Regions from separate parts of the Bradyrhizobium sp. LTSP857 genome, predicted to be linked through region 2. Evidence: riboswitches for the same ligand, from Rfam matches in the RefSeq annotation. Region 2 holds a riboswitch; the other holds the start of a gene.
What was found. Region 2 has a riboswitch for cobalamin ahead of UP06_RS24935 (DUF1636 family protein). Riboswitches for the same ligand answer to the same signal wherever they lie in the genome.

Region 1 (4,910 bases), on a different contig from region 2:
CCGCCCTTCATCGAGGAGGACGAGCAGGCCGTTCTTGCAGGCCTTGCCGCCGTCGACATGATCGAGCAGGTGCCGGCGCTCCAGAAGCAATTGCCGGATCTGCTCGGCATCCGTGCCATGCCCGCGCTCTGCGACCTGAGGATCGGCATCGCCACCGGCGAGGTCTTGACCGGCAGCATCGGCTCTGAGCTGATGATGAGCTTTACCGTGATGGGCGACGCGGTGAACCTCGCCTCGCGGCTGGAGGCAGCCAACAAGGTCTACGGCACCCGCATCCTGATCGCGCAGGCGACCGCAGATGCGATCGGATCGCGTCTCGAATTGCGCGAGATTGATCGTCTCGCAGTGGTGGGCCAGAGTGCACCGCAACCCGTCTTCGAGGTGATGGGCAGGACGGGTGCGCTGACCGCGCCACAGGAGAGCCTGCGGCAGCACTATGCCACGGGGCTCGCGGCCTATCGCGCGCGCTGTTTCGATGAGGCGCGCACGGCGTTCAACGCCGCGCTGGAGAGCGTCCCCGGCGACGGCCCCTCGCAAACCATGCTCACCCGCATTGTGCAGTTCGACACCAGTCCGCCTGCTGCTGATTGGGACGGCGCCTGGCGGATGGAGCAGAAATAACCGATTCAGGCCGAGCGCAGATCACCACTTGAACGAAGCGGCCACCTCATAGCTGCGCGGTGCGCCCAGGATGATCTGGTCGGTGTATCCAGGGTCGCCCCAGGCGGCGTAAAGCTTGTTGGTCAGGTTCTTCACGCGGAAGCTGATCCGGGTCTGGTCGACACCAGGGAAATAGGCCTTCGGGATGTCGACGAACGCGAACGCGTCGAAGATCGTGTAGGCGTTCATGATGACCAGATTGTCCTGGAAGTTGAAGCGGTCGCCGACGTGACGGACCGAGCCCCCGATCTCCACCGGCAGTATTGTGTCGAAGCGATAGGACGCACCGGCATTGGCGATGAAGTTCGGCACGTTTGGCGGCGTCTTGCCGGAATAGGATTGGAACACCCCGTTGTCGTCGACATAGTTGAAATCGATGAACCGCGACTGCACGAAGGCGACATTGCCCCACAGCTTCAGCCCGCCAACCGGGTTGATCGCGCCTGCGATCTCGATGCCCTTGGATTCCATCTTGCCAGCCACGTTGAACTCGATGCCGCTTTCGGGGACATAGACGTTCTTGCGCTCGATATCGAAGGCCGAGAACGTGAACTCCGCCCGTTTGTCGGCCGATTGCACCTTCACCCCGGTCTCGTAGGTCCGCGACGTCGTCAGTAGCAGCGGCACTGACGGCGCGAGGATGAAGATGTTGGCCACGGTCGGATCGGCGGCGGTCGCATACTGGCTGTACAGCATCACGCCGGGCGCGATGTCCCAGGTGTAGCCGACCCGTCCAGTGATCGGATTGAATTTCTTCGAGAACGGGTAGCCCTTTGCCGACTCCAGGGTGCCGTCGGGAAAGAAGCGGGTCCGCGCCAGCTCGATATCCTCGAAGCGAATGCCGCCGATCAGGGCGAAGGTCGAGGTCAGCTTGAGCCGGTCCTCGAACGACAGCGCCGTCATGTCGAGATGCGTGTAGATCTTCTCGTCGCTGCGGGGCCCATAGAGGCCGCGGTCCGGATTGAGGAGGTCGACGTAATCATTGAAGAACAGCGTATCCTGCGAGACGTTGAACTGGCTGCTGCTCGCCGCCACGGTGGCGACAAATCGATTGTCCATTCCGCCGATGTTGGAATTGATCGTCAGGTCGGTGATGTTGCCGTAGAGCCGCTGTGCGTGATCGAGCGCCAGGCGCTCGCGATAGATGCTTTGCGCGCCGGCGAAGTTGCCTACGGTCTGGTCGAACGACGAGATCTCGTTGTTGAACCAGTGCCGGTGGGCATCATAGCCGTAGACCTGACTCTTCAGCGAGATGTTGTTGGTGATGTCCCATTGAAAGCCGCTGCGCAGCCAGAGCTCGCTGGCGCCGCTGTGATTGTCGAGCACATTGTAGTTCGTTGTCAGCGTGCGCGCGTCAACGGTGACCGGGACCGGCGTGCCGCCGCCGAGATAATAGTTGCTCCACTGGCCCGACACGATGCCGTTGGTCGGCACGATGCCCGGTGCGTTGACCGGCACCAGCGGCGTTCCCCAATAGAAGCGGTCGCTGTCCTGCTTGTACTCGGCCGCGCCCCAGATCTTGAAGCTTTCATTGACGCGATAATTCAGCTGGCCGGAGACGTTGCTGAGCTTGGAGTAGGTGTCGTCGATAAAGCCCTTGTCGTTGGAATGGCTGATGTCGAACCGATAGTCGAGGCCGTCGACCAGCATGCTGCCGCCCGATCCGTAGCCGGCGCGGTAGCCGTGGAATGAGTCGTAGGAGGTGAAGGCCTCGTTGACGATCGGCCCTATGTGCGGCGCCTTGGTGACGTAGTTGACGGCGCCGCCGGTTGCGCCGAGGCCCGCCACCAGCGAGTCCGGTCCCTTGATGATCTCCACTTGCTGCAAGCCGGCGACGTCCATGGGGCGGCCGGTCATGGTCGACGGCCCGATCGGGATGCCGTTGTAGAGCGTGGTGAGCTGATCCCCGCTGAAGCCGCGCATCGAGAAGATGGCGGGCGCGCCAGGTGCATCGCCGCCGGTCACGCCAACCGCCGCCTTGGCAACGTCGGTGGTGGTTCTGATGCCCCGGTCCTGCATGGTCTGCTGGCTGATGACCTCGACGGTGGCCGGCGCCTCGCGTGCCGTGATCCCGAGCCGGGAGCCGACGTCAGTGACGGCGGCCGTGTTCAGCGGCGTCTGCACCGTGCCGCTCGGAGGCAGACTTGCCGGGGCCGCAACGGCCGGAGCTGTGGGCTTGCGCCCTGCGGCCCGGCGCGCTGTACGTGATCTCTGATTGCCGGGGCTCACGGCGGCAGCTGGCCTCGGACCGGACGGGGAGACGACGATCGGGCCGACCTCCCGGGAGGGCTTATCCTGGGTCGCACTTTGCGCGATCGCCGTGGAAGACAGCGATGCGGACGAGAGCAGGGCGATCAGGAAGGCACGCGAAAACCCTGGCGTGACGCCAGAAGCGAAATGTGGATTTTGCACAACAATACTCTGCGGCGACGCAACAAAATGTCACCGCGGTTGCCTAGTCATCTGCCTTCGCCCCAGGCGGCAGATGCACCGGCTACTTGTCCGACATCGAGGCACCCCGCCCAATGCGTTCGCGCGTGACCATGGCTGGTAGCAGGTTTCCTGGCTCGCGGGTCACTGCCTTCGACCACCTTCCCAGAGACCCAAACGGGCTCCAGTGGTTTTCTGGTCGTCGGCTATCCGCCTACAGTTGCGGGGGCAGCCGCGGAATAGCCCGCCGAGACGGGCGCACCGCATTCCCTTGGAGAGTCCTTGCAGACACTACCGATCACGAAACTGGCACCTGCTTTGGGATGCGTCAATATCGGGAATGCCTGCGGCGCAACGCGCCTGCCAAGTGTGTCTTTCCGGACAAAAAGAGATTCTACTCCATAATGATGTTGGCCGTGACCTATTTCCCGGGCTTAGATTTGTCGTCCTTGAGGCGTTTGATGGGGATACGCCGATGACAGATCTTGAGGACAGGCTGGAACGGTTCGAGACGCTCACCGCCGAATGCGAGTTGATCACCAAGCTCGCCACCGACAGCAAGAAGCGCGAATTTTACCTGAAACTTTCCGAGCAATACCGCCAGCTGGCGGTGGATATGCGGCAGGCAATTGCGACCAAGGCCGCAGCCTGACGCCGCGGAAGGGTGACAGTCGGATCGAGGCGCGATGCCGGGCATCCCTGCCTTTGCGGGATTTCGCGCGATCGCAAGCCGTTCTTAACGTTTGGCACGCATCCTCGATGCGGATGTGAGGGATGCCCATGCAATTCCTCATGTTGGGAATGCCGGGGCTCGTTGCGATGCAGCAGTCCCACGGAGTGCGGTCCCATGCGTCTCCTTGTGGTCATTGTGTTTGCCCTCATGACGGCAGCGTGTAATCAGGAGCAGGATATCACCGGCTCGACCGCGTCTTGCCCGGTGCGGAACTACAGCTCCTACAATGCCCGCGACATGAACCAGTGCGTCAATGCCTGCAAATCGTGCGACCACGGCAATACGGTGACTTGCACCACCTCCTGCACGCTCAGGGGTGCGCACTGAGCGGCGCATCGGGGGCTTTGCAAGGATCGTTGCACGGATCGCAACCGCGCCATCTCCCTGCCGCCATCGTTCCGGATGGATCGACCTGATAGGCTGGTTCCAGCGTCAGGGGACATCGGATGAAATTCGCAAGCTTTGAAATCGACAACGCCGCCTCATGGGGCCTGGTGGAGGGCAATGACGTCGCCGATCTCGGTGCCGTCCCGGGGAGCCGCTACCCCGACCTGAAATCGGCGATCGCCGCAGGCGCGCTGGCCGAGGCCGCAGCTTCCGCTGCCAAGGCCAAGCGTCATCCGCTGTCGAAGATCGCCTTCCTGCCGGTGATCCCGAACCCGGACAAGATCCTCTGCATCGGCCTGAACTACGAAAACCATCGCAAGGAGACCGGGCGCACGGAGGTCGAGAACCCCACCGTGTTCGGCCGCTTCGCCAACAGCCAGACCGGGCATCTCACCAATATCATCCGCCCGAAGGTCTCGACCCAGCTCGACTTCGAGGGCGAGCTTGCGGTCGTGATCGGCAAGGCCGGCCGCTACATCCCGCGCAGCGAGGCGTGGGGCCATATCGCCGGCTATGCCTGCTACAATGAGGGCAGCGTGCGTGACTATCAGCGCCACACCCACCAGTTCACGCCGGGCAAGAATTTTCCCGCAACCGGTGGCTTCGGCCCATATCTGGTGACGGCCGACGAGGTCGGCGATGTCCGCCGCTTGCGGCTCCAAACCCGGCTGAACGGCGAGCTGGTGCAGGACACCACCAT
Region 2 (4,910 bases):
GAGGTAGCCCAGTCCTCGCGCCGCGCCGTCGAGAGCGCGACCTGAAATACCGGGCACGACGCGCCGTCGAACGGCGTCGTACCGTCGTCGCCGATCGCGGAGAACGCGGTCGCATTGACGATCGCAGCGGGAGGATTCTTCGCGAGGTGAACGCGCAGCCAATCCGCGACGCCCGCGGCCTTGAGTGAGGTGACGAACACGCCGTAGATATCAAAGCCCTTTTCGCGCAGCGCCGCGATCAGGGCATCGACAGGACCGGTGTCCGCGGCAGTCAAGTAGGAGCGATAGAACGTCACCAGCGCCCGCGGTCTGCCCTCAACGTCCGGCGGCGCAGCAATGACACCACGAGCGGGATCGTAAAAGCCCATCTCGGGCACGGTCATCTCGCCGACAACCGGCCCGGCATAGAGGCCCGAGGCCAGCGCGAGCTGCGCGATCGCGGCTTGGGCAGCAACCGGGCCGCCAGCGTCGCAGAGCACCTTGAGCCGCCGCAAGGTCGAGACCGGCAGAGTCGAATACGCGTCCAGCCGCGTATCGTCGCGACCATCGGCCGGCAGCACGGCCAGCACAATGTTGCGATCCTTCGCAAGCTGATGCAAGGCGGCCAGCCCATACGACCAGTAGGACTCGCCGCCGATCAGGCGCACGAGAATGCCGCGCGCCTGCGACAGCGTGCGTTCGATATAGGTGTCGACCGAGAGCGGATGACGGAGCTCCGCGAGATTGGCGAGCCGCAGCGACGGCAGGCTGTCGCGGCCGCGCCGCCAGCCAGCCGCGAACGCAGCGAGATCGGAATCCGAGTACGAGAGCACCACGAGATCGGCCGGGTCCTGGCCGACGTCCCTTGGCGTCGCGGTCTCCTCGAGACCGCGGCTCTCGCGGAAGACGACGTGCATCAGATACCAAGCCTTGAGATACCAAGTCCCGCCTTGATCGCGGCCTCGTCGATATCGCCGTGCTCGCCGATCACGACGAGTTTTGACTGACGCGCGCTCGCGCCCCACGGCTTGTCGAACTGATGGCGCACACGTTCGCCGACCGCCTGGAGCAGCAAGCGCATCGGCTTGCCCGCAACTGCGATATAGCCCTTGACGCGCAGCACGTTCTGCTCACGCGCGAGACGCTGGACTGACGCGACCAACGCGTCGATATCCGTGACTTCCGGAAGATCGATCACGACGGAGGCAAAATCGTCGTGCTCGTGGTCCTCCTCGCCGTCATGATGCGACGGGCGCGCAGCAAGATCGTTCTCCGCGGCAGCTCCAAGACCAAGGATGACGCGCGCATCGATCGCGCCGTCGGTGACCGCCAGCATTGGCACGCGACGCGTCATCTCGGCGGTGATCGCAGCCTTTGCGACTTCAATGCCCGCGCTGCCCGCAAGATCGGCCTTGGTCAGCAGCACGATGTCGGCACACGCAATCTGGTCCTCGAACACTTCAGACAGCGGCGTTTCGTGATCGAGATTGTCGTCCGCCGCGCGCTGCGCTTCGACCGCGTCAGGATCCGGCGCGAAGCGGCCGGCAGCCACAGCCTCGGCATCGGCGAGCGCGATCACACCGTCGACGGTGATGCGCGAGCGGATCTCCGGCCAGTCGAACGCCTTGAGCAGCGGCTTTGGCAGCGCCAGGCCCGAGGTCTCGATCAGAATGTGATCGGGCCTCACCGGCCGCGACAGCAACAGCTCCATTGTGGGAATGAAATCGTCGGCGACGGTGCAGCAGATGCAGCCATTGGCGAGCTCGACGATGTTCTCCTCCGGGCAATTGGCGTCGGCGCAGGATTTCAGGATCTCGCCGTCGACGCCCTCGCTGCCGAACTCGTTGACGAGCACCGCGAGCTTCTTGCCGTTGGGATTTGCAAGGAGATGCTGGATCAGCGTCGTCTTGCCGGAGCCGAGAAAACCCGTGACCACCGTGACCGGGACTTTTGCGAGCGAGTTCATTCGGCGGCCTCTGGCACAACGGCAATGGGAGGAATGCGCGCAAGCGATTGCTTGCGGAAGATTTCGGGACGGCTGCGCCAGGGCACGATGCCGTCGGGCGCACCGGCATAGGCCGCAGCGCCTGCGATCACATCGCCCGCGTGGGCCTCCGACAGGCGGCCATAGACATAGGACCAGCGGCCGGGCGCGCTGAGCGCGACCGAACAGCCCTGGCTACAGGCCGACAGGCATTCGACGGGAACCACATTGACACCATCGGGCACACCCGCGTCGAGGATCGCACCATGCAAGCGCTTACCCGGCGCGACTTCGCCCTCGCTGAGTGTCTGGCCGGCACGGCAGGTGATGCAGACGTGAAGTGTGACAGTCATCGCCTCTTCCAGGATAAACAGCGGGAAGCGATGAGGCGCACGAACCGTTCTTGCGAAGGCCCGTTTCCCCGTCGCGGAACACCCCGTCCGCCGGTGCAAAACTTCGGCGCTGGCAGGTCTCCCGGCTTGCGGAGCAGGGTTTCCCCTACGATCCCCGCCTTCCCGATCCCCTTGGGGATCAGTGGCTTCGGGCATCTCTCCGGTCACGGTCGCGGGGGCGGCTGCATTTTGGAGCCAAATCTTGCCGATTCGGACCCTATCGCATTCCCTCTTCGCCTGTCATAGGACAGGAACCAACGTCGGCCCACCATTTGCCCCCGGCCGCCACTTGTCAAGCCGAAGGAGCCCGTCCGATGACGCCTGAACCGGATAGCCAAACGGCCGAGGAAACTGACGCCCGCCACGCTGCGAAAATGGCGAAGATCAAGGTCGCCCGCGACAAGATCATGGCGACCAAGAGCGGCGAAAAGGGCCTCATCATCGTCCACACCGGCGCCGGCAAGGGCAAGTCCTCCTCAGCCTTCGGCATGATCATGCGCTGCGTCGCGCATGGCTTCCCCTGCGCGGTCGTGCAGTTCATCAAGGGCGCCTGGGACACCGGCGAGCGCCGGCTACTCACCGGCCACTTTGGCGATCTCTGCCAGTTCCATGCCATGGGCGAAGGCTTTACCTGGGAGACGCAGGATCGTGCCCGCGACATCGCCGCCGCGCGCGCAGGCTGGGAAAAGGCCAAGGAGCTGATCATGGATGAGAGCCTGCACATGGTCGTGCTCGACGAGATTAATATTGCGCTGCGTTACGACTATCTCGACATCGCGGAGATCGTCGACTTCCTGAAAACCGAGAAGCCGCCGATGACGCATGTCGTGCTCACCGGGCGTAACGCCAAGGATGAGCTGATCGAGATCGCCGATCTCGTCACCGAGATGACGCTGGTCAAGCATCCCTTCCGCTCCGGCATCAAGGCGCAGGCCGGCGTCGAGTTCTGATTGGGCTCAGCGATGGCGCGCGCATTGATGATCCAGGGAGCCGGCTCGGACGTGGGCAAGTCGCTCATCGTCGCCGGCCTCGCGCGCGCCTTCACGCGGCGCGGCCAGCGTGTGCTGCCGTTCAAGCCGCAGAACATGTCGAACAACGCGGCCGTCACCGTCGATGGCGGCGAGATCGGCCGCGCCCAGGCACTCCAGGCGCTCGCCGCCGGCGTCGAGCCGCATACCGATATGAACCCGGTGCTGCTCAAGCCTGAGACCGATGTCGGTGCGCAAATTATTGTGCAGGGAAAACGCATCGCCACCGCGCGAGCGCGCGAATACGCGGCGATGAAGCCGTCGCTGATGGGCGCGGTGATGGAGAGTTTTGAGCGGCTGAAGGCGCGCGCCGATCTCGTGCTGGTCGAGGGCGCCGGCAGCCCCGCTGAGGTCAATCTGCGCAAGGCCGACATCGCCAATATGGGCTTCGCGCGCAAGGCCGACGTCCCCGTCGTGCTGGTCGGCGACATCGATCGCGGCGGCGTCATCGCCCAGCTCGTCGGCATCAAGACGGTGATCGATCCGGATGATGCCGCGATGATCCAGGGCTTTGTCATCAACAAGTTTCGCGGCGATCCCACGCTGTTCGATGACGGTTACAAGCTGATCGAGCAGAAAACGTCGTGGCGCGGCCTTGGCGTGCTGCCCTGGTTCACCCGCGCCGGCGAGCTGCCGGCCGAGGATGCGCTGGGCCTGAGCGACGCGCGAAAGCCTGGCCAGTGCAAGATCGCCTGTCTGGCATTGTCCCGGATCGCCAATTTCGACGATCTCGATCCGCTCAAGCTCGAACCGGGCGTCGATCTCGTGATGGTGCGTCCGGGCGGAGCGATCCCTGGCGATGTGCGCCTCGTCATCATCCCCGGCTCCAAATCCACGCGCGGCGATCTCGCCTTCCTGCGCGCACAGGGCTGGGACATCGATCTGCTGGCGCATCACCGCAGGGGCGGTCACGTGCTCGGCCTCTGCGGCGGTTATCAGATGCTGGGACGGAGCGTCACTGATCCCGACGGCATTGAAGGCCCCGCGGGCGAAACACCGGGCCTCGGACTTCTCGACGTGACGACGGAGATGAGTGCGCAGAAAACGCTGACGCGAGTCGCAGCCGTGCATGCAGCGACGGATCAGCCGATCCAGGCCTACGAAATCCACATCGGCCGTACCGATGGACCGGATCGCGCGCGACCGTTTGCGAAACTGAATGGCGAGCCGGAAGGTGCAATCTCAAGCGATGGACGCGTGCAGGGCAGTTATTTGCACGGCCTGTTCACATCGGACGACTTTCGCAGGGCGTATCTCGCGAAGCTCGATATTCCCGCAGGCGACGAGCCGTATCACGCCAGGGTCGAGAGCGCCCTGGATGCGCTTGCCAATCACATCGAGACTCATCTCGATGTCGAGGGCCTGCTCGCGCTAGCGCGCTAGGACCTCGGCGAGGCGCGACCATTCGGACTCGTCGCCCGGAAGTCCAAGGCGCAACCATGTCGGCTGCTGTACGAAGACGCGCGACCAAATCTGAGCGCTCGCCAACTTCTCCTGTGCAGCGAGAGCGTCGGGCATCTCATAGAG

Region 1: linked by a shared signal. The riboswitch ahead of UP06_RS31415 (TonB-dependent receptor) and the one ahead of UP06_RS24935 (DUF1636 family protein) in region 2 are both predicted to bind cobalamin.

What each region holds. Positions count from the first base shown of each region.
Region 1 is NZ_JYMS01000046.1:417,004-421,913, reverse strand. It holds gene UP06_RS31420 (adenylate/guanylate cyclase domain-containing protein) at 1-621, shown strand, start outside; gene UP06_RS31415 (TonB-dependent receptor) at 643-3,072, opposite strand; cobalamin riboswitch at 3,196-3,401, opposite strand; gene UP06_RS41725 (hypothetical protein) at 3,566-3,742, shown strand; partial or broken gene UP06_RS31410 (fumarylacetoacetate hydrolase family protein) at 4,270-4,910, shown strand, end outside.
Region 2 is NZ_JYMS01000039.1:22,645-27,554, forward strand. It holds gene cobN (cobaltochelatase subunit CobN) at 1-896, opposite strand, end outside; gene cobW (cobalamin biosynthesis protein CobW) at 896-1,945, opposite strand; gene UP06_RS24935 (DUF1636 family protein) at 1,942-2,316, opposite strand; cobalamin riboswitch at 2,411-2,629, opposite strand; gene cobO (cob(I)yrinic acid a,c-diamide adenosyltransferase) at 2,670-3,305, shown strand; gene UP06_RS24945 (cobyric acid synthase) at 3,318-4,766, shown strand; gene cobD (threonine-phosphate decarboxylase CobD) at 4,755-4,910, opposite strand, start outside.